Regions from separate parts of the Anaerosinus massiliensis genome, predicted to be linked through region 3. Evidence: riboswitches for the same ligand, from Rfam matches in the RefSeq annotation. Region 3 holds a riboswitch; each other region holds the start of a gene.
What was found. Region 3 has a riboswitch for glycine ahead of BN6559_RS14925 (amino acid permease). Riboswitches for the same ligand answer to the same signal wherever they lie in the genome.
Positions count from the first base shown of each region.

Region 1: another riboswitch for glycine. It lies ahead of BN6559_RS05885 (ABC transporter substrate-binding protein); the one in region 3 lies ahead of BN6559_RS14925 (amino acid permease).
Region 2: another riboswitch for glycine. It lies ahead of gcvT (glycine cleavage system aminomethyltransferase GcvT); the one in region 3 lies ahead of BN6559_RS14925 (amino acid permease).

Region 1 covers NZ_LT575483.1:1,156,369-1,167,192, forward strand. The annotation lists gene BN6559_RS05865 (ABC transporter substrate-binding protein) at 1-231, opposite strand, end outside; gene BN6559_RS05870 (TonB-dependent siderophore receptor) at 708-2,870, opposite strand; gene BN6559_RS05875 (helix-turn-helix domain-containing protein) at 3,270-4,253, shown strand; gene BN6559_RS05880 (ABC transporter substrate-binding protein) at 4,372-5,538, opposite strand; gene BN6559_RS05885 (ABC transporter substrate-binding protein) at 5,837-7,006, opposite strand; glycine riboswitch at 7,220-7,321, opposite strand; gene BN6559_RS05890 (amino acid ABC transporter ATP-binding protein) at 7,799-8,560, opposite strand; gene BN6559_RS05895 (amino acid ABC transporter permease) at 8,577-9,221, opposite strand; gene BN6559_RS05900 (amino acid ABC transporter substrate-binding protein) at 9,616-10,401, opposite strand; gene pdxR (MocR-like pyridoxine biosynthesis transcription factor PdxR) at 10,581-10,824, opposite strand, start outside.
Region 2 covers NZ_LT575483.1:2,619,735-2,630,558, reverse strand. The annotation lists gene BN6559_RS12675 (radical SAM protein) at 1-134, opposite strand, end outside; gene BN6559_RS12670 (radical SAM protein) at 131-931, opposite strand; gene gcvPB (aminomethyl-transferring glycine dehydrogenase subunit GcvPB) at 919-2,370, opposite strand; gene gcvPA (aminomethyl-transferring glycine dehydrogenase subunit GcvPA) at 2,367-3,713, opposite strand; gene gcvH (glycine cleavage system protein GcvH) at 3,715-4,101, opposite strand; gene gcvT (glycine cleavage system aminomethyltransferase GcvT) at 4,104-5,207, opposite strand; glycine riboswitch at 5,370-5,457, opposite strand; gene BN6559_RS12645 (DMT family transporter) at 5,603-6,544, opposite strand; gene BN6559_RS12640 (ketoacyl-ACP synthase III) at 6,993-7,973, opposite strand; gene BN6559_RS12635 (DUF362 domain-containing protein) at 8,257-9,378, opposite strand; gene BN6559_RS12630 (DUF2019 domain-containing protein) at 9,586-9,933, opposite strand; gene BN6559_RS12625 (DUF1737 domain-containing protein) at 10,078-10,254, opposite strand; gene BN6559_RS12615 (hypothetical protein) at 10,822-10,824, opposite strand, start outside.
Region 3 covers NZ_LT575483.1:3,109,420-3,120,243, reverse strand. The annotation lists gene BN6559_RS14940 (HD-GYP domain-containing protein) at 1-27, shown strand, start outside; gene BN6559_RS14935 (alpha/beta-type small acid-soluble spore protein) at 216-434, opposite strand; gene BN6559_RS14930 (alpha/beta hydrolase) at 593-1,543, opposite strand; gene BN6559_RS14925 (amino acid permease) at 1,842-3,224, opposite strand; glycine riboswitch at 3,455-3,535, opposite strand; glycine riboswitch at 3,539-3,614, opposite strand; gene BN6559_RS14920 (methyltransferase) at 3,815-4,831, shown strand; gene BN6559_RS14915 (MarR family winged helix-turn-helix transcriptional regulator) at 4,828-5,280, shown strand; gene BN6559_RS14910 (HD-GYP domain-containing protein) at 5,324-6,394, opposite strand; gene BN6559_RS14905 (HAD family hydrolase) at 6,898-7,512, opposite strand; gene BN6559_RS14900 (amino acid permease) at 7,683-9,785, opposite strand; gene BN6559_RS14895 (alpha/beta-type small acid-soluble spore protein) at 10,330-10,557, opposite strand; gene BN6559_RS14890 (desulfoferrodoxin family protein) at 10,758-10,824, opposite strand, start outside.

The DNA of each region.
Region 1 (10,824 bases), 2.0 Mb from region 3:
TTGAATATCGCCAGATTTATCTAACTGTCGTCTCGGCGAATTTCGCTTTTGAATCCGACTATCTCCCTTATGGTTTAAAAGCTGAATTGTCCCACATTTTGGGCACTTGATTTCGACCTTTTCTACGATTCCGCGAAACAACAAACTATTACAAAAAACACATCGGACAGGACACAAATCCTCGTGAGACTCATGCCATATATCTTGCACAAGTCTATCATATCCCAACACGCAAATCACTCTCCCTCATTTTTCCATTTTCGCAAAATAAAAAGAGCTCCATACATAACTTAATTACGTAATGAAGCTCCAGGCTTTCTTAAACATTACCGCAACCAACGAAGGATAGCAGTACTTTACTTTTTCTGATTTAATACACATCTTGTTTATAATATAGCGTAGATGAGAATCATTGTCAATATATTTTAGAATTGATGTTAAAATTCCTTACAGGTTATACCTATATTCTAAAACATTTACCTTTAAGGAAGTTTTTATTTGCAGAAAATATTTAATGTATAAAATTAATTCTAAATTACAGATTCACCGTTGCACGACATAGTAGTTTTCACCTTTATCCTATCATCTAAAAAATCTGCCGCCTATAGTTAAGCAGCAGATTAAAATTAGTATATTATATATGTTTGTCTTCTTAGCGCGATACACACCAAAATTCTGTGAAACCGATTTCTTGTTTATACATTGCCTTACCAATATCGTGTTGCTGTCAGAATGAGAGTTCGTTGCTCTCCCTGGAATGTCCGGGTGTTGTCAAAGGCAGAAGCTTCATAAAATTTATCAAATAAATTACGTACATTAAGCTGGTATTGCCAGTCCGTAGTGTTGTAACGGATCGAAGCATCGGCCAGCCAAACACCGTTGAGTTTCAGTGAATTGTCAGTATTATAACGAGAACCAATGTAGCGTACACCGATGCCAGCATTCCATCCAGACTGTATTTGCTTATCTTTTGCTGTGTCCAGCCATAAAGCAGCCGTATGCTTTGAGACACCTGCCGTGCGCCTACCAATCGCAGCTGCATCGGTACTCTTCGTAATTTTATTGTCGAGTATCGTATAAGATGCAGTTAGTCGCAAATCTTTGAAAGCCACCATATTTGCCTCTAATTCCAATCCTTTTGATGCAATTTCGCCCGTTTGAATGCTAAAATTTGTATCTATAGGATCGGCTGTCAACACATTCTGCTGACGAAGATCAAAGAGTGCTACTGTAAAACGAGCATCCATATTTACTGGTTCGTATTGTATACCTACTTCATATTGCTGTCCTGTAGTCGGTACAAATGGCTGACTACTGCGATCTCTCCCGGATTGGGGTTCGAAGGATTTCGCATAGCTGATATAGGGAGATAATTCTTTAGTTGCGTGATAGACAAGTCCGGCTCTTCCTGTAAAGGCATCCTGATCAATCTCAGTGATTGCTCCATTTTGAGGATTTACACCATTTTGTTTATACCAGTCTTTACGTCCGTTCAGCGTAGCCGACCACTTTTCACCAAAATCGATCTGATCCTGAAGATAGATACCGGTTTGCTTGACTTTGCCTTTGTAAGTTACAGCCGTTTCAGGAGCAAGCCACGATGTTCCATAATGCAAATCATCGAGATCAACAGCCGGAATGCTGCCGCCCGCACCGTACCGATTTGTAAGTTTCCCATGCCGATAGTCGATACCAACGATGGCCTGATGACTGATTGTGCCGTTTTTCCATTTTGCTTCTCCATAAGTATCCAGCTGATAGGATGTAGCAGTGTCATCATAGATAAGAGGATCAAACGTAACCGTGTGTTTATCGCTCTGAAGAGTGGCCCAATTCATATTATAAACGGTGTTAGTTTTACCATAGCGAAAGTTCTGATGAAAGGACCAGGTATCATCCAACCGATGATCCAAGAGATAGCCGTAATAATATTGTTCTCGTTGATACCCCGTATAACCGGGTTGTCCTAAAAACAACCTGCCGGAGCGTCCATAAAAATCACTGTTAGGACGGTAAAGAGAATTTCCTTCATCAGAACCTTTCATTTCATCCTTTAAATAATGGGTCTGAAAAGTAATGGTGGTATCCGGATCAATGTTCCAAGCCAAAGAAGGCGCAATAAACTTTCGTTTGAAGCTGCTATAGTCTACAGGCAAATCCTGCTCGCGAGTCAGCCCTGTCAATCGAAAAGTCAGATTGTCGTGCCCGTCAATTTTCCCGCCAATATCCAAAGCAACGCTGCGATAATCGTCATTGCCACCTTGTATCTGTATCTCATTCACTTGGTCTGCTTTCGGGCGTTTGCTCACCAAATTAAACATTCCTCCGGGGGCATTGCTGCCATAGAGGGTTGAAGCTGGACCACGCAGTACTGCAACTTGTTCAAGCCCATATTGTTCAAAATCCCACAAGGCAAACTGATTTGTTACCAACTGCAAGCCATCAACACGTCTATCAACGTTAAACCCTCTTACCAGGCTTGAATTCCATCGGTAATCGGTTCCTTGCTGGTTGGAAGTGACACCGGCATTGTATTCTAACGCCTGTGTAAGATTTGTCGCACCACGGGCATCCATCTGTTCACGAGTAACAACACTAACGGACTGCGGTATATTGATAAGTGCTGCATTCGTCTTAGTGCCAACATTGTTGTATTTAGCGACATGACCTTTGACGGGAGTTTCCTTATCCGCTGTAACCTCCATCCCCTCTAAAGTGAATTCAATCTGCGAGACAGCGGTCTCACGCACATCTACCTGAGGATCATTTGCCTCCTCAGCAGCGGCAGCATATGGCCATTGCCAGATCAGACCACTGCCTACCAAGACATACAGCAGTCTTTTTCTGGTAAAAGATGATAGTTTTCTCATAGTTTTGACTCCTCATTCATCAGGGTGATTCTCATTGCTGGCCAAACAATGAAAATATATAATAAAAATACCTATTAAATTCACTAGTGACAGCTAGTTTTACTCGGTTTAACACGTGTAAAATTAACCTGGCACTATTATAGCAATGCTTTTTTACAGCGTCAATTGGCAGCAACAGTACTTCTTTCAGGGTATAAAAAGTCAATTAGCGCCCACAAAATGAGAATTGTTATCATTTATTAAAGGATGAATAGGACTATTTTTGCGATTTAGAACCGTATTCTAGTGGTAATTGGCAGTATACTATCGGTTATTTAAAAACCTATTTCATGTTATAATACAGAGAAGATTTTCGTGAATTTAGCATCAAGGTCTCGCAATTTAGAAAGGAAGGTCACCGTGACAACGAATGAATACTCGATGGGCAATGCAGAATTAGCCGCCCAGTTAGATTGCATAAAGATTGAGCAGAATAATGTTATTGAATATCGTTTACCGCCAGAACATGGTGACAGTTGGCTCATGGAAGCACATCCTTCTCCCGGATTATTCGTTACCAACGCATTTATAACTTTGCTGAAACCTATGATCAGAGAATATGATATTAGGCAAAAAGGGAGATGGCTGTGTGCTGTAGCAAGTGGTGTAATAACCATTTTCGAGCCCGGAAAGAAAGCACGGCGACTGAAACCTGGTATTCATATGGTACAGACCGGAAGGCAACCATTTAAAATTGTATTTGATACGGAAGCACCAATTTGGTTTACCAGCATCTGGCTGTTTGATGAATGGATTGATAACCATTTACGAGATAAGCCAACAGAAACATCTTACAACTTTACGGATTATGATAGCTGGCAGTTTCCCCAGTATAATACACCAGACATTGTACTGCTATTTGAGCAGCTAAAATTTGCTTTAAGAATTGCTAGTGTACCATTATTATATTATGAGAACAAAATCGGCGAATTACTGTCATTGATTATAAGAAATATCCGTTATGAATGGTTTTGGAAAAGACAACTGAAAGAAGAACGCCGCCATTATGTCACATATCAAAATAAGAAATATATGCTTTTAGTCAAGGACGCGTTGGATGAAAACCTGCTAAATCCTCCATCGACTAAGCAACTTACAGCCGTTGCCAATATGGGGGCAACCAAGCTGCGTCAGTGCTTTAAAAAAACCTTTGGAGTAACCATGGATGTATATGTGCGGCAAGAAAAAATGAAAGAAGCCATGCGGCTATTGTCAAAAGATGATTTGAGCATCAAAAATATAGCGACGGCAATTGGTTATAAAAACTGCAGTCAATTCATCGCCAGTTTCAAAAAAGTACATGGCTTTACGCCAAATCAATTTAGAAAGTTATTCGGTTTATAACCGAGCAAGACAAAGGGACGGTGGTTCTGTCTTTTTTAAGACATTTCCACCGTCCCTTTGTCTTGCTTCTTTTTATGGTTTTAATCAGGGAGATTCATAAATAAAAAACTTTCTTAAATTACGGATTTACCGTTGCACGGTATAATTGTTTACCATCTTTAAATTCTATAATTGCAGCACCTTTTACGGCATCGTGTGTTTCATTTAAAGTCGTAGAGCCAGTGATTGCTTGATAATCCTTAGTTGCTGCCAAAGCTTCGCGAATTTTATTTGCCTCTGTGCTTTTTGCTCGTTCAATTGCATCCATCATAACGTTCATCGCATCATAGCCAAGAACAGCCGGTGCATCTGGTTTTTGACCATATTCTTTCATATAAGCATCCACAAAAGCTTTAGATACTGGATTTGGATCATCTACAGAATAATGATTCGTAAAGAATGTATTATTCAGCGCTTCACCGCCGGCAATCTCAACAAGTTTAGGAGAATCCCAGCCATCACCACCAACGATAGGCAGATTCAGCCCAATTTCACGTGCTTGTTTAATAATTTTGCCAACCTCTTCATAATAGCCAGGTACATAAATTACGTCTGCTCCCATCGTCTTAATCTTGGTTAAGATGGTTTTAAAGTCTTGGTCTTTTTGTAGATACGCTTCTTCACCTACAATTTCTCCACCTTTTTCAGTGTAAGCCTTTTTAAAGAAAGATGCCAAGCCTTTACTATAGTCACTGCTGTTATCAATTAACATCACAGTTTTTTTGAGTTTTAATTCATCCAAGACGAAATTTGCTCCAACAGTGCCTTGGAATGGGTCAATAAAACATACGCGGAACGTATAATCTTTTACTTTTCCGTCATCGCCTACCGTTACTTTAGGATTCGTTGCACCAACTGTAAGGAAAGGTATTTTACTTGCTTCTGCTACACTAGAAGCTGCAATCGCACTGGAACTTGTAAAAATCCCCGTCACAGCAATCGCTTTATCCTGATTGATAATTTTTGTCATCGCATTTGCTGATTCAGACGGTTCACTTTTGTTATCTGCAATTACAGTTGAAACTTGTTTACCAAGTACACCGCCTTTTGCGTTTTTCTCTTTGATCGCCAATTTGGCTCCATTTACAAGTGATGTACCATACGTAGCACTGCCCCCCGTCATTTCTGCAACCATACCAATTTTGATATCTTTCGCATCAGAGCCGCCACCACAACCTGCTAATGCTGTTGCAGTCAAACAAGTACCAATAAAAATCGCTAAAAGTTTCTTCTTGCTAAAATTCATAGTTACAATACCCCCTTCTATTTTCAATGGATGACCATGCGTAGAATCCTCTTCTGCAAGATAGATTTATAAAATAAAAAAGAGTCAAACCACAATCTATGGTTTGACTCTGAATAGCTTTCATTGCTATTTTCGATGTCGAAAATAATCCTGCTGTTCTTATTTGATTATCTATCTCTTAGAATAATGTTATTATAATCGATGTTTTTTTCTTATGCAATACTTTTTTGTAAAATAGATGATGTATACAACGTACATTATACCTGTATGAAAATACACAGGAGCATGCAACATGCCTTTAAGGCTTTACACTCGTATTGAATACTTGCTTTCCATCTTTCATTTCAATAATCACTGCACTTTTCACCGCATCATGCGTCGCATTGATTGTCGTTTCACCACTAATTGCATCGAAATTGGTTGTTGCAGCCAGTGCTTCACGAATTTTTTCCGGTTCCGCACTGTTTGCTCTTTTCATCGCGTCAATCAGTACACGTGCCGCATCATATCCAAGTACAGCCAAAGCATCTGGTTTTTGACCATATTCTTTGGTATAAGCCTCAACAAACGCTTTTGCTTTAGCATCATCTGCATCTACAGAATAATGATTTGTAAAATACGTTTGATTCAGTGCACGATTTCCGGCAATCTCCGCTAGTTTAGGAGAATCCCAACCATCGCCGCCAATCATCACCGCTTCAATCCCAAGCTCACGTGCCTGCTTTACAATCTTCCCAACCTCTTCATAATAGCCAGGGATATAGATAACTTCTGCATTTAAGCTTTTTATCTTCGTTAATATGGTTTTAAAATCTTGATCTTTCTGTAAATAAGCTTCTTCACCTAAAATTTCTCCGCCTTTTGCCGTGTAAGCCTTTTTGAAGAAATCACCAAGCCCTTTACTATAATCACTGCTATTATCAATCAACATAACCGCTTTTTTCAATTTTAAATGATCAAAAACAAAATTCGCAGCAACTGTACCTTGAAATGGATCAATAAAACATACGCGGAAAACATAGTCGTTCACTTTGCCGGTTTTTTCATCCACTGTTACTTTTGGATTGGTCGCACCGGAAGCAAGATAAGGTACTTTCGCAGCTTCAGCGACACTTGCAGCAGCGATTGCATTCGAACTTGAGAATGTACCTGTAACCGCAACCACTTTATCCTGATTGATCAATTTTGTCATAGCATTTGCAGCTTCTGCTGGTTCAGATTTATTATCTGCCGCAACAGATTCTATTTGTTTGCCCAAAACGCCGCCATTCGCATTGGCTTCCTTAATTGCCAAATTTGCCCCGTTGGCAGATGATGTCCCCAATGTTGCAGCGCCGCCAGTCATCTCATTTAATAAACCGATTTTAATTTTATTAGAATCTCCGCCACCGCAACCAGACATTACGCTCATAAGCAGCAACGTCACCATCATCCACATCCATACCGCTTTTTTACTTTTGTTTCTCATAAATAAACGCCCCCTCTTTTCCAATCAAACCAACATTTTATCCTGCATTTCAGAAACAATCCATTTGCAATTGAAACAAAGAAGGGTAGTTCACGCCTTAGAAATAAAAAGAGTCAAATCGTTTTGATTTGACTCTGTATTTACTAAGAAACTTACGGCAAAATAATAGCACAAGAAATAAAGAATACATGCATCCTGTATACTTAATTGCTACCATTTGTCTCTGTCCTTTTGCCTGAGAGATTTGCAAACAATTTTCACTGTCTGTTTTCACCTTCGGCGACCCATTTAAGGGTACTCTCCAGAGTCCCGTCCATTTACGGTTCTACTCAAAAATTTTGAGTACCTGAGAGTGTTACTCCTTCGGTGGGCTAAATTGCCGCTCTTCCGTAGACTTCATCCGGTATACATATGTAATTGTCTGAAACACTCGAATGAACACTATTATAAAACAATGTTTATTTTTTTGCAATACTATCAACATAAAAAGATTTGATCCACAAAGAAAAATGCAATGATCTCAAAAATTGGATCATTGCATTTAAACTGTAGGCAAATCATATATTTATGCTGATAACTTAGAAAATAACGAAATCCGTACCACTTATAAACTAGTACGAAGATAGGTTGCCGGTTGGTGAGAAGTGCTCAGATGCTAGGCACAGTAAGGGGATGTGAAGGAGTCGTACTTCTGTACGTCGACGAGCAGTACCTTGCTGTAACGACGCAGATGAGTGCTTATCGCCAACCCGCTGCCTATCTGTCCATAGTTTATCAACACGCTGCACCTATTTATAGCATATTTTTTAAAAATGCCTTTGTTCTTTCTTGCTTAGGATGCACAAAGATTTCTTCTGGCGTTCCTGCCTCAATGATATCGCCGTCCGCCATAAAAATTACTTTCTGTGCAACTTCTCGAGCAAATGCCATTTCATGTGTTACAACAATCATTGTCATATGCTCTTCAGCAAGTCTTCGCATTGCTTTTAATACCTCTCCTGTAAGTTCCGGATCGAGTGCCGAGGTCGGTTCATCAAATAACATAATTGCCGGATTCATCGCCAGTGCCCTGGCGATCGCAACACGTTGTTTCTGACCACCGGATAATCTGGATGGATAACAATCTTTTTTATCCAGCAAACCAACTTTTTTTAATAATTCCTCAGCAATCGGTACGATCTCTTCTCTCTTCATGCCCTTGACTAAAATCGGTGCTTCAATCAAATTTTCAAGCACCGTCATATGCGGAAATAAATTAAAATGCTGAAATACCATTCCCATTTTTGCGCATATCGCACGAGATTTTAAATCATTTGCATATTGACATATGCCATCTACATCTTCTACCAAAGTCTCCCCCTGTACGATAATGGAGCCTTTGTCAATTGTCTCTAAACGATTCAAACAACGGAGCAATGTACTTTTCCCCGAACCGGAAGGCCCAATGATCGCCACGACCTCACCACGTTTAATTTCTAAATGAATCCCCTTCAGCACTTCTAATTTATGAAAACTTTTGTGAATATCTTTTAATTCAATCATTGCTTCATGCATGTCCTTCCCTCCTTCCTTACTCATCATATTTTGCGTAATGTGCCTCTAATTTATTGAAAATCCACGTTAATACAAAAGTCATAATTAAATAAAATACGCCCGCAATCACAAATGGCGTCATATCAAATTCACGCTGCACAATCGTTCTGGCAACGCGCAGCAAATCGTTCATTGCTAAAATGTAAATCAACGATGTATCTTTTACGAGTGTAATCGTTTCATTGCTGATCGGCGGTAAAACACGTTTGATCATCTGTGGAATGATAATACGACGCATCGTTTGCACATACGTCATGCCCAAAGCTTTCGACGCCTCATATTGCCCGCGTTCAATCGATTGAATACCCGCTCGAAAAATTTCAGCAAAATACGCCGCATAATTTAGCGTAAAAGCCAATAACGCCGCTGCAAAATCAGGCAATAGAATGCCCAGAGAAGGCAATGCAAAATAAACAAATAATAATTGCAACATCAGCGGTGTTCCACGCATTAACCAAATATAAACCTCTACAAGAAAGCTGACCGGCCGCCAGCCAGAAATTCTAGCAAGTGCCAAAAGCAATCCGAGTGGCAGTGACAGCGCCAGCGTGATAAAAAATATCTGTAATGTGACAACGATACCATCGAGCATCGGTACCACCATGCCAATGATTTTTTCCATGATAAAACTCCCTTTTAAAATTCAGTTTACCATCCCTTGAAACTTTACTGCGGTCTCCAAGGGTTTCGTTCCCGGCCTTTCCGGAAAAATACGTTCCGAAGGATGAAAAATTACCGACTTACGTTAAGAAATCCGTTTGTCTGAGCAAAGCGAGTTTACGGATTTTAGTAAGTCGGTAATTTTTCAAGTATTTTGGAGGTGTGAGGCCTAGCCTTTTTGGTTCTTTTGTGGCAATGACAAAAGGACGACCACCGATTTAACCCAATATACAGATTTTATAAATAAAATCACAGACAATCAACAAAATAATGATTTAGTTCAATAGATAAAAACGATATCATTCCACTTATCGCCGACCCGCGACCTATCTGTCCATAGTTTGTTTTAAAAGGCACTATTTTGTAATATCTTTCCCAAACCACGTTATAGAAATCTTCGCAGTCGTACCGTCTTTTTTCATTTCATCCAATACTTTTTGAATTTCCCCTTGTAATGCAGTGTCATCTTTACGATAGCCAATACCAAAATCACCTACAGGACCAACTGCTTTTTCTAAAGCAATAAATTTATCCTTGTTTTTGCCCATGTAATAACGGCCTACAATTTCATCCGTAATAATCGCATCAACACGACCATTTTCTAAATCCATCATCGCAGAAATACAATCCGGATATTTTTTTACCTCTTTAATCGCTGCTTTCATTTTTGCATCTGCTTCAAGATTTTCGTCCGCAGTGCTAGCACTCTGCATACCGATAACCTTGCCAGCTAGATCCTCTTCTCCCTGAATGGCTGAACCAACAGGAACGAAAATTAATTGCTTTGCTTCCATATACGGCGCACTAAACAGCATATTTTCTTTACGCTTTTCCGTAATATTTAACCCATTCCAAAGTACATCTATACGACCGCTTTTTAGTTCGGCTTCTTTACTGCTCCAGTCAATTGCTTTGAATTCAACTTCTCTACCTAATCTTTTCGCAGCTTCTTTTGCCATATCGATATCAAAACCAACAATATTATTTTTCTCATCTTTAAAACCCATTGGTGGAAAATTATCGTCAAATCCGACTACAATTTTTTTCTTAGCCGTATCTTGTTTTGCCGTATCACCACCGCAGCCAGCCATAAATGCAGCAGCCATTATAACCAGTACGCACAACGCAATTAATTTCTTCATTCCCAATCCCTCACTCACTTTTTTTATCCCTTACGGTATGTTATATTCTATTATACTTTAGTTCGCTAAAACATGAAACCTTTAAATTGTTGCATTTGTAAAAAAATAAAATGCATTTTCTCTATCTAGCTCGTTAAACCTCGTGATATTACTTCTACACGCATTATTTTAAAACATTTTTATTTGATTAAATGAGCAATGATTCGAATTCCATTTTGAATTTCAGCCGGCGTTGCCGTAGCGAAACTGATTCTTACGTAACAATCCGGGGCTTGGCGTGGAAAGAATGGCGCACCTTCCGTAATCAGCACCTGCCGTTTACGTGCTTCTTCAACCAATACTTGCGCAGATACGCCCATCGGCAATACCAACCAAATGGATAAACCGCCCTGTGGTTTTATCACCTTCACAGTTCTTGGCATA
Region 2 (10,824 bases), 490 kb from region 3:
TGCGCACAAAATCGACAATGATTTTTACACTTTTCTCCGAGCATAATATACGCAGTGGTCGGCAAATCTTTTGCCTTCATTTTTTTCTTACCGATCACACACGCCGTCCCCGCCGATAACTTCCAAACATTCATAATACACAGCACTCCTCACTGCGATGAATTGTCAGCCCCAATGTTTTCGCCAATTCTACTGCTTTGGGCGTAGGATTCACAATCGTATCCAAACCGATTTTTACTGCCCATTGGTCAATCTCATTCCGATAACGTCCACCTGGACGCATACAGCCCAAGTGGATAGGAATTTCCGGACAAGTTCGCCGTGCCCACTTTAGTAACTTGACGACCTCTTCCATTTTAGGCGGCAAACGATCTGCATATTGCGTACCGCGCGTAGGAGTGAAAATGATGAACGTCAAGCCATCCATTCCGAGCTTTTGCAAAAGTTCGAGTGCCTTATATTCTCCTTTAATCTCGCCACCATGCAGTCCAATGCAAATATGCGGCATGACGTTGACCTTCTGCCTAAGGGCCTGATAGCAGTGCATATAATCTTCCACATTTTTTTGCAAGCCGAATACCTCACGAATCGTCTCCTGATCACCTACAAAATCAAAAGAAACAAAATCTGCGATCTCCGCGATTTGATCAATTTCTTTTTGATTGATTAAGCCTACATGAAGGTTGTAACGTCTGCCTTTCTTAGCTGCTTTCAATTCTTTCATATGCGCACCAATTGGAACACGACCGCCCGCTTCGCAGCCTCCACTAATTAAAAAACTTTTGGCATCGCTTGCCTCAATTGCCGAAATCGGCAGCATTTGTTTTAGATAATGCCCCCCGCAATGCGCACAATCCTGCGCGCATTCCTGCGCAGTGACACTGACCGACTTTGTCTGATTTGGATAGCTGAAACAGATTATCCCCGCCATCTTACCACCGGTTTTCGCGCGGCCAGCGTTTCATCCAATCGTCCAACGACCGTTGTATGCGGTGCACTTTGGATCTCGGCTGCATTCGTTTCAGCCTCTTGGGCAATCTTCAGCATCACGTCGATAAACGCATCCAGAGTTTCCTTGCTTTCCGTATCCGTCGGCTCGATCATCATCGCTTCCTCAACAATCAACGGAAAATAAATCGTTGGCGGATGATAGCCATAATCGAGTAAACGTTTGGCAAGGTCTAATGTATGTAAACCATATTGCTGCTGTTTTTTCGATGTCAAAATACATTCATGCATACAGAAACGCTCAAACGGTGCATCATACGCGCCTTTTAACTTTTGCTGACAATAGTTCGCATTCATGACAGCATCCAGACTGGCTTGCCGCAAACCCTCTGCGCCCAAAGCAAGGATATACGCATACGCGCGTACAATCACACCAAAATTTCCATAAAAAGAATGTACCTTTCCAATTGAAAGCGGTCGTTTTTCCTCTAATAGATACTGGCTGCCATCCCATGTAATCATCGGCACCGGTAAAAACGGAGTCAAGCTCTTTTTGACACCAACAGCGCCCGCCCCCGGTCCGCCACCGCCATGTGGTGTGCCAAAAGTCTTATGTAAATTAAAATGCACTACATCAAACCCCATATCTCCCGGTCTGACGATTCCCATAATCGCATTGGCATTCGCACCATCATAATATAAAAGTCCGCCTGCCTCATGTACGATATCAGCGATTTCACTGATTTTCGTTTCAAATAGACCTAACGTACTCGGATTCGTCAGCATAAGTGCCGCCGTATCCGAACCAACGGCTGCTCGAAGTGCATCTACATCAATGGATCCATCTGCACATGATTTGATTTCCACAATTTCAAGTCCGCATACCGCAGCCGAAGCTGGATTGGTACCATGCGCCGAATCCGGTACGATCACCTTCGTCCGATCCTGTCCTCGATATCGATGATAGGCGCAAATCAGTTTAAGCCCTGTCAATTCACCATGCGCACCGGCAACTGGTTGCATCGTTACCGCATCCATTCCCGCAATCTCGGCAAGATATTGCTGCATATCATACAGGATTTTAAGTGCACCTTGCACACTTTCAGGCTGTTGCAAAGGATGTAAAGAAGCAAAACCGGCATACCGACAAACATCTTCATTGACTTTCGGATTATATTTCATCGTACACGAACCCAACGGATAAAATCCAGAATCCACACCAAAATTACGCCCTGATAACGCCGTATAATGGCGCATTAAATCCAGCTGACTAAGTTCAGGCAGAGGTGCAGGCTCCGCGCGAAGAAATTCTTTGGGAATCAGTGTATCGATCGCTTCTTCCGGCACATCGCAGCTTGGCAAATCGATCGCACAGCGACCTGTTTTACTCGTTTCAAAAATTAAGGCTTGTGCTTTTCTCATAAGATCGCCCCCAATTTTTCTACCAATCGATGGATATCTTCGTGTGTTCTATTTTCTGTTACGCAAAGCAGCATACAATTTTCAAGTTCCGGATAATACCGCCCCAAATCCAACCCGCCAATGATGTTTTCTTGCAGCAATGCAGCATTGATCTCCTGAATCGGGTGTGCACACTGTATCACAAACTCCTTAAAATAACTTGCCCCAAAGGCAGTACACACACCTTTTAATTTCGTTAATTCTCGTTGCGCATAGTGCGCTTTTTGCAAGGATAGTGCGGCTACCTGCTGTAAGCCCTCTTTCCCCACTGCACTCAAATACACGGCTGCGGTCAAAGCACATAAGGCCTCATTCGAGCAGATATTGGACGTCGCCTTCTCTCTGCGAATATGTTGCTCACGTGCCTGCAAAGTCAGCACAAACCCACGATTTCCTTCATGATCTACCGTTTGCCCGACAATTCGCCCCGGCATCTTGCGCATCAACTTTTCGCTCGTTGCAAAAAAGCCTAAATAAGGACCGCCAAAAGAAACTGGCAAGCCTAAAGGCTGACCTTCGCCAACAACAATATCTGCACCAAGCACGCCCGGTGCTTCTAACAGTCCTAAGGAAATCGGATCTACTGCTACGATAAGCAGTGCCCCCTGTGCATGTGCAAGTGCCGCTATCTCTCTTATATCTTCAATACAGCCAAAGAAATTTGGCGATTGTATCACCACTGCCGCTACATTTTTATTGAGCAGCTGCCCGCATTTTTCTTTATCAATCGTGCCATCTATGTAATCAAATTCCGTTATTTTATCATCCCGATCCATGCCATAAGTATGGAGCACATCGCGATAATTTGGATGTACGGTGCGGGCGACCAAAATTTCACGCCGTCGCGTAACCCCACAAGCCATCATCGCGGCTTCCGCTAAAGCAGTACCACCGTCATACATAGAAGCATTCGAAACTGCCATGCCGGTTAACTGACAAATCATCGTTTGATATTCCCATAATGCCTGTAAATATCCCTGCGAGATTTCCGGCTGATATTGTGTATAAGCGGTATAGAACTCTGAACGCCTGATGACATGATCAACGACACTCGGAATGTAGTGATCATATGCACCTGCGCCCAAAAAGCAAGTATACGATTGCAGATTTGCGTTTTGCTTTGCTAAGCTCTGCAAAGTTCTTACCAGCTCTGGTTCCGATCGTGCAGCCGGCAAATCTAAGGAACGCTTACATCGTAAAGTTTCCGGAATATCACGAAATAATGTTTCGGTATCTTCCACACCGATTTCTGCAAGCATAGCATGGCGATCTTCATCAGTATGAGGCAAATAGCTCCAAGCCATGTTAATCTTCCTCCGTCAGCAATTTTTCATAAGCTGCGCTGCTCAGTAAATTGTCTAACTCGCTTTGATCGGCAAGTTCAATTACAGCCAGCCAGCCCTTACCATACGGATCCTCGTTCATGAGCTCCGGTGCATCAGCAAGCGCATCATTTACCTCGACGATCGTACCGCTCAACGGTGCATAGATATCAGATACTGCTTTCACGGATTCTACGACGGAAAACCCCGCTCCAACAGCAATCTCCACATAAACTTCCGGAACTTCAACAAAGACGACATCGCCAAGCTGTGACTGCGCATAATCGGTAATGCCCACAATTGCGCGATTCCCCTCAATTTTTACCCATTCATGATCACAGGAATACTTTAGCTCTGCTGGAATATGCATCCTTATTTCCCCTCTCTTTTATAAAATGGTTTAGGAATCACCTGCGCAGCTACATGCTTGCCGCGAATTTCTATATCAAATTGCTGACCAACCTTAGCAAATCCAACATCTACTAAAGCAAGACCAAGATTCTTATCTATAGTTGGTGCATAGCTTCCTGTCGTAACTGTGCCAATACACCTGCCCTCAGCAATTACCGGATATCCAGCCCGCGCAATGCCTCGACCATTCATCACAACCCCAACAATCCAGCGTTTCACGCCATCTTTCTTTTGCTCCGCCAAAGCATCTCTACCGTTAAACGCACCTTTATCTAATTTCACAAACATGCCAATGCCTGCTTCCAGCGGTGAAATATCCTTGGATAATTCATGTCCATATAACGGCAGGCAAGCCTCGAAACGCAAAGTATCTCTCGCGCCTAATCCAGCCGGCAATATTCCATAAGGCTTTCCTGCGTCCATAATCGCGTCCCACAGCGCAGTGGCATCTTCACTCTGGCAGTAAATCTCGAAACCATCCTCACCTGTATACCCGGTTCTTGATACAAGCGTTTCTTTCCCCGCAATTATGACTTTTGGTAAAAACCAATAATATTCAATTCTTCCCAATGGCGTATCTGTTAATTCACTCAAAATCTTTTGCGCCATAGGCCCTTGCAATGCTAATTGTGCAGTACATGCGGATAAATTTGTTAACTCAACAGCAAAATTCGCTTTGTTTGCCAGCAGCCATTGCCAATCCTTCTCGATATTAGCGGCGTTGATAACCAATAAATATTCATCATCCGCCTGTTTGTAGATCAGTAAATCATCCACAATACCACCATCTTGATAACACATCGGTGTATAGAGTATTTTATGCAAAACAAGCCGTGCTACATCATTGGTTACTACGTTTTGCAAAAATACTAAAGCGTCCTTACCTTTTACAAGAACCTCTCCCATATGGGAAACATCAAATAGTCCCGCCTTTTCTCTAACAGCGCGATGTTCTTCTACGATCCCGCTATATTGTACGGGAAGCAGCCAACCTCCAAATTCAACGATTTTACCGCCATGTTCCAGATGAGTCTCGTATAAGGGTGTCTTTTGTAATGCTGTCATAATCCCTCTCCTCCATCTTTTATTGTTGGGTAAAAAATAAAGACAGAGACAAAGGCGGACGAATCCACCTTTGTCTCTGTCTGTTGTACCTGAGAGTTTTGCCTAAACTAGAAAGGCTCCCCATCGGTGACGCTCATCACGTGAGCGTTCTCTCCAGAGTGCAGTCCGGTTACGGTCTTTTTGCCTGAGAGTTTGACAAAGCGCTTGCTCCTTCGGCGTCGCATTTCACGATCTCTCCTGTAACCATCATTCCATCGTCTATTTAATTTTCATACTTATGCTCATATTAACAAGTTGTTCCATATATGTCAATTGAATTTTCCTATGTTTAAAGTATACAATTTTTATTTACAAATATAACGTATTTATAAAATAAATATTTTTTATTTTGACCTCTATGATTTCGAAACAGCGATATCTTTCATATTAGATTCCACGGGTCGCACTTTATTCCGCGTAGTAATTAATACCCCCGTAATCGTTATCACCATACCAATCAAATGGTAACTTGAAAATTGTTCTCCATAAAATAAGACAGCAATCCACGCCGCATTGAGCGGGGTAAAGTTAATATAAGCCGCTGCCTTCGTCGCACCAATACGCTGCACACCCCAATTAAATAATAAGAACGCAAAAACTGTACTGCATACAGCTAAATATACAATCTCTACCATCGTTTGATTTGATACATGCATGACATTGCCCCACTGATCTTCTTTTACAATAGAAATCAACAGCAACATTACAGCCCCCATCATGGTTGATACGGAAGTCATTGCACCATTTCCCATCGTACGTGAAGTTTTCTTTACAAGCAAAGTATAGATTACCCAACTTGCCACCGAACCAAATAAATATACTTCACCAGTACCAATCGACATATCCACCAAAATACTCAAGTCACCTTTGCTAATGACGAAGGAAACACCAATAAACGATATTGCCGCTCCAACTAACGTACGCCAATTCCATGCCTCTCCCATAAAAAAACTGGCAATGCATGTGGTAAACACAGGATTCACGACAATAATCAATGCCGCAGTAATCGCTGATGTATATTGCAGACCCGTAGCAAAAAAATAGTTATAGGAAAAAACACCTGTTGCCCCCAAGGCAAATAGACTGAAAAAGTTTTCTTTTATGCTAGTCCAATCAAGCTCCTTGCGCCAAGCACTCCATGCAAGCATAAGAAAACCCGCAAGCATAAATCTGAGCGCGGATGTCGTCATCGGGGCGATCTCCGATAAAACATGCTTTGTGGTACCAAATGCCCCGCCCCAAAATAAGGGCACTAGTAATAAAATGATATAGATTTTAGTAAGACTTTGTTTTTCCACGCTTATACTCCTCTTAGATAAAAATTAGATACTTTATTTTTATCACTCGTCTAATCAGTTTTTCAATTCTTACGGAAAATAAATATTATTAAACATTTAATCATACTTATTCTTTCCCTGTCAATCATTCATAAAAAAACAGCTCGGTGCCCGAGCTGTAAAAATTAACAATATTATATTATAATAATTAAGGACGCAGCGCTAACTACGTCCTTAAAACTGAATACAAGGAGGTGAACCTTATGAAGTTCCATTTGGATCTTGAGATAGATGGCATGGTACTTATTAAGGTAGTAGCACTACTTGCTTTTACCTTAAAAGTGCTAACCTAACCTCGTATTCAACCGAAACGTCCTGTTCACGCAGGGCGTTTTTGGTTTATTTAGTATATACTTATTATATTCTATTTTATTCATGATGTAAACGTAAACATACACCTATTATACTCCTACCACTCAATTACAACTCCACCATGTGTCAGACCGGCACCGAATCCGTATAGTATCATTTTATCGCCTGCTTTGATTTTTCCTTCTTCTAGTGCCATCCACATTGCAAGCGGAATAGATGCCGAGGATGTATTCCCATAAAACTCATTACTGATCAAAGTTTTTTCCAGCGGAAAATCCAGTCTATCACAAAGCGCTTTTATCATACGTAAATTGGCACTATGCGGAACAAACCACGCGATATCATCAAAGCTCAGCCCACTTTTCCCTAATACATTTTTCACACCATCAGGAATATTTTTCATCACATATTCATATAAGAGCTTTCCTTCTTGCTCAAATAACCGCGTTTTTTTAATCTCGTGGTTATTTATTTTCTCTGCTAAATTACTGCAAGTAACATTCTGTGCCTGCTTGCCATCTGAGGTAAAATAAGAAGCAAGAAAATTGCCTTTTCCATTTGTTCTTTCAAGTAATACAGCAACTGCAGCATCACCAAAAAGCACACAGGTATTGCGATCAGAATAATCCACTACTTTAGATACTACCTCAGAAGCAATCACTAGAACTTTATTACTATGACCAGCTGTAATTAATGAATCCGCTACACATAGACCATAGACAAACCCTGTGCAAGCAGCATTTAAATCCATCGTCCCGGCTTTCTTTATCCCAAAATGCCCCTGTACCAAAGAAGAAACCGTCGGCGTAAAATGATCTGGTGTAAACGTCGTTACGATCACCATATCCACATCACCGATTTCAACATTGTATTTCTCTATCAATTGCGCAACGGCTTTTATCGCTAAATCACTGGCAAATTCGTCTTTTGCTGCCAGACGTCTTTCTCTTACACCTGTCCGACGCACGATCCAATCATCACTTGTATCCACCATTTTTTCAAGATCATAATTTGTTAATCTTCGCTTTGGCAAATATGCACCTAGTCCAACTATTTTTGATTTTGACTCGTTATTCATAACTACCTCCTAAACGACAATATCACCAGTTACTAGTACCAGGTTCTAATTTTCTAACAATATTATTATAACGCAAACTACTTTTTAATTCAAATGTACTTTCAAAAATAAAATAATTTTTAATCCTATTGCTATATTTTAATATGTACAAAAAAAATCCCAACTAACCTAATAAAGTTGGGATTTTCTTTTCATAAATTCAGTTTATTTAAGAGATATAAAACAAGCTTTTTATATTACGATTCAAAATCATGCGTTTCGTACATACCATGAGTGCCTGCGTTCACCCCAAACGATGAAGCAGACGCAAAAGTATGCCTTCCTTTAATACCACTGCATTTTCTGGACATAATTCCTGACAGCAATAACAACGAATACAATTTCGATAATCAATCACAGCTTTACGATTTCGTATTTCAATGGTCTTAGGCGGGCAATGCTCCGCACAGCGTCCGCAGCCAATACATCGTTCGTTGATATGCGGCCTGGCAGTCAACTGGTTCTGTCCAAGTCTGACAACCCACCCCGGAATTCTATTCTCCAGATTTTCTACAGTACGTGGTTTTTTAAATTGGAATTGCACCTGACTCGCACTGCCTACCACATCAATCATCGACAATGAAGGAACCAAACCTTGCTGTAATGCAATGATTGAAACTGGTAATTGCTCTGCCGCAAATCCCATTTTATCTGCCATCACTAAATCAACGGCAAAACTATTATCACTCGCCAATAATATACCGCAATGGATCTTGTCTCCATTACGTGGTCCAGCACCTTCCATGCCGCTAATGCCATCGATAATAGCCAAACACGGCTTCATATATTGCTGCAAATCCACCAACAGATGCGCAAAGTCACTCATCTTTTTCATTCTAAGGTGAAACTGTGCTTTATTATGCCCAACAAACAAACCGAATAAATTTTTAACAGCACCCGTTACCACCATAAACGAATGCGTCTTCATCTTTGCTACCGATATCACCTTGTCCACATTCAAACAAGCCTTTGCCAATGCAAAATTCTTTACAATCTCCCCCTGTGGGTATTTCACTTCCACACTCTCATTAAAATCCAGCAACTCCACATTTTCTTGCTGACAAACTTCCAGTATTCCACACTTCTCCGCTACCCTTAAAGTACTCCCCAATCCCGGCGAATCTCCAACAACCGAAATTCCTCCCGCCTTTTTCACTTCCCGTATGACAGCCCGCACAACCTCCGGATGAGTAGTTATCCCGGACGCTTTATCCGCAGCTTCTAACATGTTTGGCTTTATTAAAACTCTATCGCCGGGGTCTATATATTTTTCTATACCACCCAAATGGGAGAGTAATTCTTGCATGGCTTGGTCTACGACTTTGGTGTCGTAGGCATCGGCTTTTATTACTGCTACTTTTGTCATGTGAGTAATATATCCCTCTTTTCTAAGTAATATCAATTATTAAAACAAACTGTACAATCATTCTTATTGAATAGATCATCCAAAAATAAGCAATACTCTCAAATCTAATACTTTCTCCTGCCCCCAAACAAACACCTCTTATAGATTAAACCTATATTGATCTTAATCAGGCAATTACATAATACATTTTTCAGGAATGTAAGCTATTTAATCAAACTTCAAATTTCCCTTATCCCATTCCGATAAAATCATTTCTGCATTAAAAGCAACAGTTCCTCTACCAGCGGACAGTTCTACTAAAACAGCTCTCACTTGCTCAGGCATTATCGGTATTAAGAAAAACGCTGTAGTTAATCTAACATTTGCATTTGGATGATCTAAAAATGGAATTAAACGTTCAATTCCGTATTGAGGATTGGCTTTTAAATCAAGACTAATATTGTTGATAATTCGATATTGTTTATTACCAGTCTTTGAGTCTCCTCTACGCAAAGATTCTTCCTCTTTTATACATGCTTCTATATATTCTTTTAAAATTTGATCTAGCGGTCTCATATCTGGTGACCTCCATTCAATATGCTACGAATAGATTGAAAAATTTTATCGAACTTTAAGGCAACTCTTTTTATTTTATAATTTTCCACACAGTAAACATTTCAGTTTTATTGTTAATTACAAAAGACTATACTTTTGAAGTGATTATTCTTTAATATTTTTTAATATGACTGCTTGGGCTACAATAACATTTTTTCCGTCAAAGGTACTTGCCGGTGACCCATACAATTCATAGCCATCATCCAATAGTGATGAAATTCTTTGACAAAAAGATGAATCATCTTTTCCTGTAATTAATCTATATCTAAGTTTCTTTTCCATTTCAATCGGCTCCTCTTTTAATATTACATTTAAATATTCTTATAAACGCTCAAAACTCCTGCCAAATTCATACAAAATTCAGCAGGAGTTGTCTTTTGGTCGTAAAAAGTGGGATTTTCAGTATATTATGCATTGTTAATAATTTGAACCTTTGGCTCATCAGTAGAAATAATATCAATAATCTCCCATCCACAACAAATTTCAAAGTGTCTTAAATTTCCCGGCCACTCATCTGAAGCTATGGTATCACCTTTCACATATTCTAGATAACGTGATTTAAAATACTCTCTAACTGTCTGTCCCGTAAATTCATCATAATCACTTCCAATAATGTATGTTTCCCAGCGAACATGATAGGCGATATAGGTAGGAAAAATCACTCTTATAAGAATAGAATTATCCTCTAATATGGGTCTAGAGTATCATTAATAGTAACACCATTTAAAACAAGGGGCTCTATTTCTTCACTTACTATTCCGGCCTTCAAACAAATAGTCAGTTCATTTCCATTTGTACAAGGAATATTCTTCAGAAAAAGATACTTATATTGGTTAAGCTCTTTAAATATCA
Region 3 (10,824 bases):
GATACATTTATAAATCTTTTTAAATAATATATAAATAAAGCCTATATCCTGCAAACGACACGCATGATATAGGCTTTATTCTATTTCATGATTAAACCGCAGCGTATTCTCGGCTCTCATTCCATCATGCTATCCAGATTCTCGAAGATCTCTTTACATGTTCCACAAATAGCATACAACTTTTATGATCTATAGGCAAAACAGATTTTGGTCATTTAAAAACTATCATCTTTTTTTGCCATTGCGGCTTCAGCTGCCTGTATCATTTTTTTCACCTTTTGTCCGCCGATTCTGCCACCGATTTTGCCGACTTCTTCCGTTGTTAATTTACTGTTATCCCCTTTATCCAATGGTATTCCAAGTTCTTCGGCAACAGCATGCTTATCCGGAAGGGATGCATCTAACGCTTCCATTGAATCATAATTTTCCGTCATCTTAAAACCACCTCCAATTGAACAATATTTATACAAACATAGTATTTCCAAAAAAAAATGCGTTATGAAATCATTTATCATCATTTCATAACGACAGACTGTAAACAACATAAATATTTATGTTGAACATTAGAAAATAGATTGCTCTACAGGTTCCTCTATTTTGTATTTTTTTCTATAAAGGCACGAATCGTTTCGGCGTAAGTGGCTTTATCATGATAAACAGCACTCGCATGTGGAGTATCCGCAAAAAAGTGCAGTTCCTTTGCACTCGCCGTATCATTGTAAAGATCCTGTGACATTTGTGGCGGTATCAGGGTATCCTTCTCTCCATGAAGGTAAAGAATAGGCGTTGTTGATTGCTCGACGGCCAATCGCGGTGAAATTTGATCAAACGTAAATTTGTCATGATAATACGCCGCAATCTGCGTATAAAATAAAACAATGTCCAAGGCATATGTATCCTTTGGTAATCCGGCAATTGTCGTTAGCTGTTTTACGAGCAACGCTTTGAAATCATCATAAGAACTATCGGCGATATAAAAGCTAACACGATGCGTACTTTCATTAAGTGCACTATGCAAGAGTGCGGTTGCTGCCCCCATTGAAATTCCATGAACCCCGATAATTCCCTGCGGCGTTTTTCGCTCTAGCCAATCTAACCAAACATTGATATCATCTTTTTCAAAATAGCCCCAGGAAATAGAGACGCCGCCACTATCACCATGCCCACGCGCATCAACAATCAGTACATTATAGCCCAGTTTTTGATAAATATCTAAATAATCAAGTCCTGCTGAGCGGTTTTGGAAAAGTCCGTGCAAAAAAAGAATCGTTTGCTTTGATGGTCGTTTTGCTGGAATATACGTACCACGTATTGCATAACCATGCGGTGAAGTCAAACTGACCTTTTCCCATTCATACTTTTTTTCTGCATTGGCAATTTTTTCGATATTCTTAGAATTATCCTGTAAATTAAATAAGTTTTGATATAAATGCGGCGATGTTAATTCGCGATAAATAAATTCGCCCATCATCAGACCAAGTACATTGACCGCAACAAATATACCAATGGTAATTCCCATACAAAAAATTAATAGTTTTCTCATTCAGTCTCTTTCTTTCCTGATATAAAATTATAAATGCTTCCACACTTTTTGTAAGAAGCATTTAAGCATAAATATAGTATATATCTAAAAACGCACACTAACAATAAGAGACTCTATAAAAAATGTTTGTTTTTGTAGTAAATTTTTACCAATTTAATTTACGAATCTAACTTTTTATTAACCACCTATCGATTCATATTTTCGCTACAAAATAAGCTAGCTATGCCCATATCAAGCCTACTCGCAAGCAGGTTGAAATGAATTAAAGCCAATACTAATTTTGAACAAAGCTATTATATTATCTTGTAATAAAACTAGTCTTAACTTCCTCTTTCGCTCTTGCTTTAAAAACCTTGTAAATCACCCCAAGCATGATAAACCAGACTGGCGTTACAAACAAAGCAATACGAGTTTCTTCATTCAATGCTAACGTCACTAAAACGAAAGCAAAAAATGCTAAAATTACATAATTCATGAGTGGATACAACGGCATTTTGAATTTACTTCTTGCGGCAAGTTCAGGATTCTGCTTGCGATATTTTAGATGGCAAACCGTAATAATACCCCAAATAAAAATGAAGCAAAACGTTGATATACTCGTAATGAGTACAAACACACCTTCCGGCATAATATATTGCAAAATAACCGCAATCAAAACAACAATTGTTGAAAATATTGTTGCATTTGCCGGGACTTGGTTCGCAGTTAATTTTTTCATGGACGCTGGTGCATTGTCTTCTTTCGACAGAGAATACACTAAACGACCTGTACTGAAAATTCCACTATTACAAGCAGATGCAGCTGAAGTTAATACAACGAAATTTACAATCGTTGCGGCTGCCGCGATTCCTACTGCAGAAAAGACCTGCACAAATGGGCTCTTATCCGGACTAATTGAAGTCCATGGATAGATACTCATAATAACGAGAAGTGCTCCGATATAAAAGATAATGATTCTAATTGGTATATTGTTGATTGCCTTTGGAATTACACGTTCTGGATTTTCAGTTTCACCAGCAGTTAAGCCGACCAATTCAATCCCTGTAAATGCAAATACAACCATTTGGAAAGAGAGAATAAATCCGCTGATTCCATTTGGAATCCACCCGCCATAACTCCAGAGATTTGTAAAGCTGGATACACCTGCATCCGTAGAAAATCCTTTGATAATCATAAATGTCCCGATGACAATCAATGACATAATCGCTACCACTTTAATTAAAGCAAACCAAAATTCCATCTCACCGAATAACTTTACTGCCGTAAGATTCATAATCAGTAAAATCATGAGAATGATCAAACTCGGAACCCACTGTGCGATATTGGGAAACCAATACTCTATATAGAGTCCGGCAGCAGTTACATCAGCCATCGCCAATGAAATCCAACAAAACCAATAGGTCCATCCTGTAATAAATGCCGCTCCATTTCCCATATACTCACGAACAAAATCGACAAAAGAATGATACTTCAAATTAGAAAGCAATAATTCCCCAAGCGCCCGCATTACAAAAAAACAAATAACACCAGTAATCATATAGGCAAATAAAATAGAGGGCCCCGCCAAGTGTATGGATCTGCCCGATCCTAAGAACAATCCTGTACCGATTGCTCCACCAATCGCCAACAATTGCACATGGCGATTTTTTAATCCTCTCGATAAATTTTGGTTTTCCGACATATCGACTCCACCTTTCCAATTCTTACGATTTCCCCCGTATGTGCCAGGTCCAAGCTGTACATTCACTCTGTAACGTTATACGATAACACATTGCACAATCAGCAGATCGTACAAAATACTAAAAACTTTCTCTAAAAATACAGAAAGAGGCCAAATATAAAAATCTGGCCTCAAAAAATGCATAAAGAGGTCAAATATAAAATTTGACCTCAAAATAAACAGTTTGTCTGCTCTGTCCTTTTACCTGAGAGATTCACTAATTTAAATTAAATCAGCTTGCTCCTTCGGTGCTCAATTGAGGCTCTCCAGAGTTTCGTCCAATAACGGTCCTTTTGCCTGAAAGCATAACATCTTCGGCGGATTATAAAATCTCTCTCCCATTATCTTCATACGAAGTTCAATATGAAATTAATAACATACGATATGTATTTTAACACCTATTTTTCTAAATAGCAATCATTAAATATTTTCCAATACGAATCATCGCCATCTACTTTTTAAGAAAAATTTCACCATGTATGCTTGACATACATAATAATCACATTGTATACTTGGCATACATAAATAGAACAAAATAAAGGAGTGAAAAAATGATACATCCTCAAGGAAATCCGCAAATTTATTACAAAATGCTGCATCAAAAGCGTGCAACAGAACTTTTTTTATCTGCGCTTCGGCTTCGCATTTTCTCCGCACTCGAGAACTTAGAAACAGCAAATTCACTGGCAAAAAAGACAAACCTGAACGAACGCAACCTTTCCTTCTATCTAAACGCCTTAGCTTGCATTGGTCTGCTGGAAAAGCATGAAAATAAATACCGCAATACGAAGGAAAGCAACGAATTTCTGAATGAAAATAGTCCGCTCTATCTCGGTGAACATCTTTTATTCCGAGAAAAAATGATGTCGCTTGCCAACCTAGACGATCGAATACAAACCGGAGCAGATGCGCAAATCATTACGGACAATAGCGGCGTAAACGTCTATGACTTTTATGAATCAGCACGCGTCAGTATTCCTGAAATGTATACAGGACGCGTACAAGCACTACTTGCTGCACTTTCCGAACTATACAAAGACGGTGCTCCAAAAAAAATTTTAGATCTTGGCGGCGGAAACGGTATTTTAGCAATAGAGACTGTTTCAGCGTTTCCCGGATGCCAGGGGGTGATATTCGAGCATCCCAGTGTAGCCAAATTGCCCCAAACCCTGATTGAACAACACAATCTCACAGAATCTATCAAGGTCATTGCCGGCGATTTTAATGTAGATGAACTCGGCGGTGAATATGACCTTATCATTGCATCCGGTATTTTAGATTTTTCGGGCGGTGATCCAGATAAACTATTAAATAAACTTTATCACGCGCTGTCACCTAACGGATATCTATACCTTGTATCACATACGGTAAGTGCGGATTATCAATCTCCGCCGGAAGTCATTTTAGGCTGGCTCTCCAGTCACCTGGACGGTTTGGATATCTTACTGACAAGACCGACGATTGAATCGGCCCTCTTACGTCAAGGTTTCACCTGTGTACAAAACGGAACCACAGGCGGCATATTCAAAGACATGCCCGGAAAATTTTACAGAAGGAGTCTAGCATGAGCGACAAAAGAAATCAAGTGATCCATCATTTCATCCAACTAACTGAACAAATTGCGAATGGTAAGACGCACGTATTAAATTTTGGTTCAGAAGATATGACTTTTTACCGCGGTGAAATTCATATGCTTAAACTGGTAGGCGATGATCCGGGTATTTTCATTTCTGAAATGGCTAGAAAATTCAATATCACCCGTGCCGTTGTCGCAAAAACAATCCGTAAATTAGAAGAACGAGGCTTTTTAACAAAAGAAGAAGACATTGCCCATAAAAAACGCCTGCGCCTCTTTTTAACAGAAAAAGGAGCGCAAGCGTATAAACTACACGATGCATACCATAAAAAATATGATCGCCCGTTATTCGATTATATCGATGGTCTCAATGACCATGAATTACAAGTCCTGCATGATTTCTTTCAACATGCTGAAAATTTGATTGAACGACATTTTTAATAAAGATTCATCCATCAATTGTAGATTTTCAAGATGTTTGTATTCACTTCACAACATGATGAATACAAACATCTTCTTTCTCTGCTAAATTGATTACCGTACCATCATCCTGCTGTATGATGGAATGAGACGGTTTATCTTTATTGACAAAAACGACGCGTCCCTCCTGATGATTACTAAGTACAACTCGATTTCCCGAGAGAAAATTCATCATATTATCCATAAAGATAATCCCAGCTTTTGCATCGATTCTATGTATTTCCTCGCGTATTTTACTTAAGCTTGCATACGGACTAACCACACCAGGTGTATCACAATTAATGGTCAGAGCTTCATCAAACATATCCGCCACAGCGATAATTTTCGCATAAGGATGGATGTCATCGGCTTTCAAGCCCTTTGGATACCCCGATCCATCTTCCCGTTCATGATGGTCCAAGATGCCTGCTAGAATACTTTGCGCTACATTGGGTATTTTACTTGCCAAATCATAGCCAATTGCTGTATGGGTCTGGTATAAAGCATAATCCTGCGGAGGAAGTTTATACGGTTTATTCAAAATTTCCGTCGGCAGCTGAGATTTTCCTACATCGTGCAAAAGTCCAGCCAACGCAATCGCACTGATACTTTCCTGTGGGTACTTCAGCCATGTAGCAATTAGTGCTGCAATGGCACTGACATTGACACTATGTCGAAACGTATAATCATCACATTTAGGCAAGTTATACATCTGATCAACAAGGCTGCTGTTATCCGATATATTATCCACAATTTCATCTGCAGTTTGTGCAAATGCCTCAATTGGAACTTCTTTTGTTTGACGGATATTATCAAAGGCCTGCTGTACAACGGTCACGGATTGATTATAGCTATTTAAAAATTGCTCAACTTCAAGGTCAGCCAATGGATTCTCTGTCATTTCTGCAACGATAGCTACTTTTTCAATATCCCAATTTTGTAGTTTTTCAATAAGAGATTTATTAATAATTGTATTCTCACTGGCTAGTATGGATCCATTCGTTGCACATATATCCTGCGCCAGTTCCATTCCAGGTACTAAATATTCTATTTTTTGTTCAACTATTTTTTTATTTATCGATTGATTAGAAGTCATTTTGCACCACCTATCTATATTTTATCTGATGACTCGTCATCCATTAGAACAAAATTTCAAAAAATACACCACAGTCTATCCTGGCAAGTTAGCAACTTTTTCATTTATACAATTTATGGAAATAAGCAAATATTATAACTTAATTCGACATAGTCAGCCAATTTTCCTGTATTTTTTTTAATTCATCATGATAACCAAATGCAAAACATTATTTTATGATAAACGGCATAGAATTCTTTTACATGTTATTTGTCACCGTTTACTGTACTCTTTAGTCCGCCAAACTAGCATAAAATAAAAACGAAAAGAGCGGATATGGAAACTCTAATTAAAGCATCCATATCCGCTCTTTTTATATAAATTTCTACTATGCATCTTTTTACAATTACAAGATATTTGCAAAAATTCATAGAATGCCCTATATCATTAAAATTATTGCCGAGATTAATTTAACTCAACTCTCAAAGACAAGTTACAAATCAAATTCTAAATCAGATTTATTATCATTCTGCCAAAGATAATAAATCTGTGATTGTATCGATAGACCTTTCACAATCTTTCACATGCCCGAAGCCATACTTTACAAAGATAAATGGAATTTGCGCTATTTGCGTCGCTTCATAATCTCCCTGCGTATCACCAACATATACAGCATCGGTTAACTTATTCCTTTTCATCAAACACGTAATATTATCGCCTTTTCCCTTACCTGTATTACCAAAGCATTCCCAGTCTTCAATATAGTCTTCAATTCCTGCCTTTTTCATGAACAGTTCAATATAGCCAGCCTGACAATTACTCACAATGAATAAACGATGAGTTTCAGAAAGTTTTTTTATCGTTTCTACTACATCTGAGAACAAAAGATTTGCCGTATTTTCTTCTATAAATTCATGTTCATGGATACAGCATTTTTCCATTAACAGTTTTTTCGTTGTTTCATCAGCATCATAAAATAAGTTATCGGCAATCACCCTCATCGTCTTGCCAAATTCTTTCTTCAATACAGCAGCACTTACAACTGCCTTCGTACCGCCAACTTCTGAAATTGCTTTATTCCAAGCCCCTGCCACAACTTCTGTCGTGTCCCATAAAGTGCCATCCACATCAAATATAATACTACGTATGATAAAAACCTTCTTTCTGCCTCATATTATGAAGTACAAACAGTTGCATAACTTCATTGTATAATCTTTTTATCATTATAACATTATACAGACCATAAAAAAAACTCCAACTGCATTTCAATAGCAGTTGGAGTAAGTTTTTAGTCAACCTATGGATGTCATTATCCTTCTATCCATTTTTGATATAAAGCATCCAATTCCCCGTTTTTCTTCATTTCTTCCAAAGCTTCATTCATCTTGTCCCCGATTGATTTATACTTTTTCGTCAAAGCAATCGCATAATCTTCCTGATTGAGCATTTCTACGATAGCACCATCCTCAATGATCCCCTTCGCCATAAAATGTTCTAATATCAACCGATCAAAAATGATCGCATCGATTTGCCCTTGATTAAAAGCAGTACTCATATCGATATTGGAATTGAAAAATTGTACTTTGAAATTATGATATCGCTGCACAAAAATTTCACTTGTTGAACCGCGCTGTACACCAACCGTCTTGCCTCTTAAATCTTGGATATTATGCAGATTGGATTCTTTTTTTACCAACAAACCAAATCCACTTTTCTCTATGTATGGATTCGTAAAAATAACATCCTCTTTGCGCTCCGGCGTAATCGTTAAAGAAGATATAGCCAAATCAGCATATCCATTCCGCATCGTATTAAAAATATTATTGAATGGCGTAACTTGATAAGTTACCTTAACGCCCACCTTATCTGCCAATTTGTTCATAAGCTCAATATCGAAGCCCGCCATCCGTCCGCTATTTTCTTCATAAGCAAACGGAGCAAACGTAGGATCTACTGCAACACGCAATTCTTCCCGCGTATCAATAAATCGAGTTGACACCGTCAGCAATCCCAATATACAGATCACACTTGCACCGACAATATAACAAGTTTTCCATTTTTCCAAAAACGAACTCGCTCTATTTTTATTTTTTAAATAATAATACATCGGTAAACCAGATAAAGTTAAAACAATCGAGATGATCCCATTCCAAAAATGTGCACTCAACATACCATAGATTACATAAACAGCTCCAGCCGAGGCAATCAATGGAGTGATAGGATACAGCGGCACTTTATAAGAACGCGGTGCATCGGGAAATTTTTTACGCGCAATAAACACACCCAAAAAGGTTAATAAATAAAAAATCCAAATTGAAAACATCGCAATATCTGAAAGCTTATCCGCATCCAGCATCCGATAATAAATGAACGAGCAGAAAACCAGCACAAGCATCGCATTTACCGGTGCCTTGCTATCCGCATCAATTTTGCGTAAAAAACCTGATCCCAAAACCAGACCCCGTTCTCCCATTACATAAATATTACGGGAGATCGTCATGATATAACCATTGAGCCCACCCAAAATAGAAACCATGATGCCTACAGCAATCAAGTTGCCGCCAAAAACACCAAACATCTGCTGTGCAGCTACGGCAGAAGCATCATGCCCTAATGCGATCATCTGCTCAACCCCAAAAATTTTGAAGAAGGCTGTATTGATACTTAAATATACAATGAGTAAAAAGGTTAATCCGCCAATAATGGCTCTAGGCAGTACTTTCCCAGGGTTCTTCATTTCTCCAGCAACGGATGCGACCTGCGCCCAGCCATCATAAGCGAACAAGGTAGCTAATACTGCAACGGAAAATGGTGCTGTCGCAGCTACTCCTGATGCAGCAGAACTGAATAACGCGACCTGCCCATTTCCTTTAAGCAATCCAAAAGTTATTAATAATAAAACAGGAAGTAGCTTACAAAAAGTAGCCGTTGTCTGCAAATATCCAGATGCTTTCACATTAATTGAATTTACGAAAGCAATAAATCCCAGTGCTCCAGCACCAACAACTGGTGCATACTGCGTGGAAACATTAAATAACAAACAAAAAACCGAGCTAAAATATCCGGTTAATGCGCCTACAAGTGCTGGTCCAAAAATAATACTTAACATCCAGCCAAATAAAAACGCAACCTTAGCTCCGTACAATTCTTCCAAATAAACAAAAACACCGCCCGTCCGAGGAAACAAAACACCCAATTCACATAAAGATAAACCACCAGCCATTGACAATAAACCACCAACAGCCCAAGCCGCCAACGCTAAATTTGTATCGCCTGTCACTGCAAGTACAGCAGGAGGCTTCATAAATGCCCCAGCGCCTAAAACCATACCTACAACCAATGATAATGCGGTAACTAACCCTAAATCTGCACTTAAATGACTATCTGTCTTTTGCGTAGTTTTTAGACTCATATAAAAATACCTCCATGTTCTTTTGCTGATCATAAACACTCGAAGATATAAACCGATTTATTTTGTGAATTTTTTGAATTCTTATTTTAAAAACTAAAACTGAATATTTTTACGATCTTATTTGATAAAATACTTTCTTCCTGATTAAGCTAAACCAATACACATCATTCTTCATTTCTTTCACTAAGCCAATATGCATGAAACAAACCTCCGCATCAATTCAATTTTATAGCTTTTATCTATCCTATAATTAACGCAAATTATGTGCCAACCTTTAAAAGCAATAAAAACATAATAGACTTACATCACTGGAAATAAAACGTTCCATATAATGGAATAGCATCTTTCCAAGCGTAAACAAAACATTCCAAATTTACACCTATTCTTATCGTAGACTTTAAGATGTTTATGTCTTGTCCATCTCTATTATGAATCAACCATAAAAAAAAAACTAGAGTATGCGCATTCCAAGTTGTTCTTGCATCATGCACATGCCCTAGTTTTTATAATGAACGTATCAAACAAAGTAAACCGCATCCAAATTCTAATGCATATCCTCTTTTGCCATCTCGGCTTCTGCTGCTTGGATCATCTTTCTTACCTTTTGTCCGCCAATCTTGCCGCCCATTCTACCGCCAATTCGCCCCACATCTTTGGTCGTCAAATCTCCATTATAGCCTTGATCGAGTGGTATTCCCAGCTCTTTAGCAACCTCATGTTTATCCGGCATTGATGAATCTAAGCCATCCGCTGCTTGATATTTCTCATTCATTTTTCATTCCTCCAATCGGTTGATATCTATAGTTTTACCAAACCTATTTTAGATATGTGAGCTGTACTAAAAATAAACAAATAGAGCATATACAATTCAAGTCATTCTCGAATTTTGTACATGCTCTATGATCAGATAACCCTATCTAAATTATAATTCGTTCTTTTAACGCTCTAGTTACGAACGACCTATATTTTCTACTATTTTTTAATGGTGCTTTTCCAAAGACCGTGCAGATTGCAATATTCATATATATCTACCTCATTC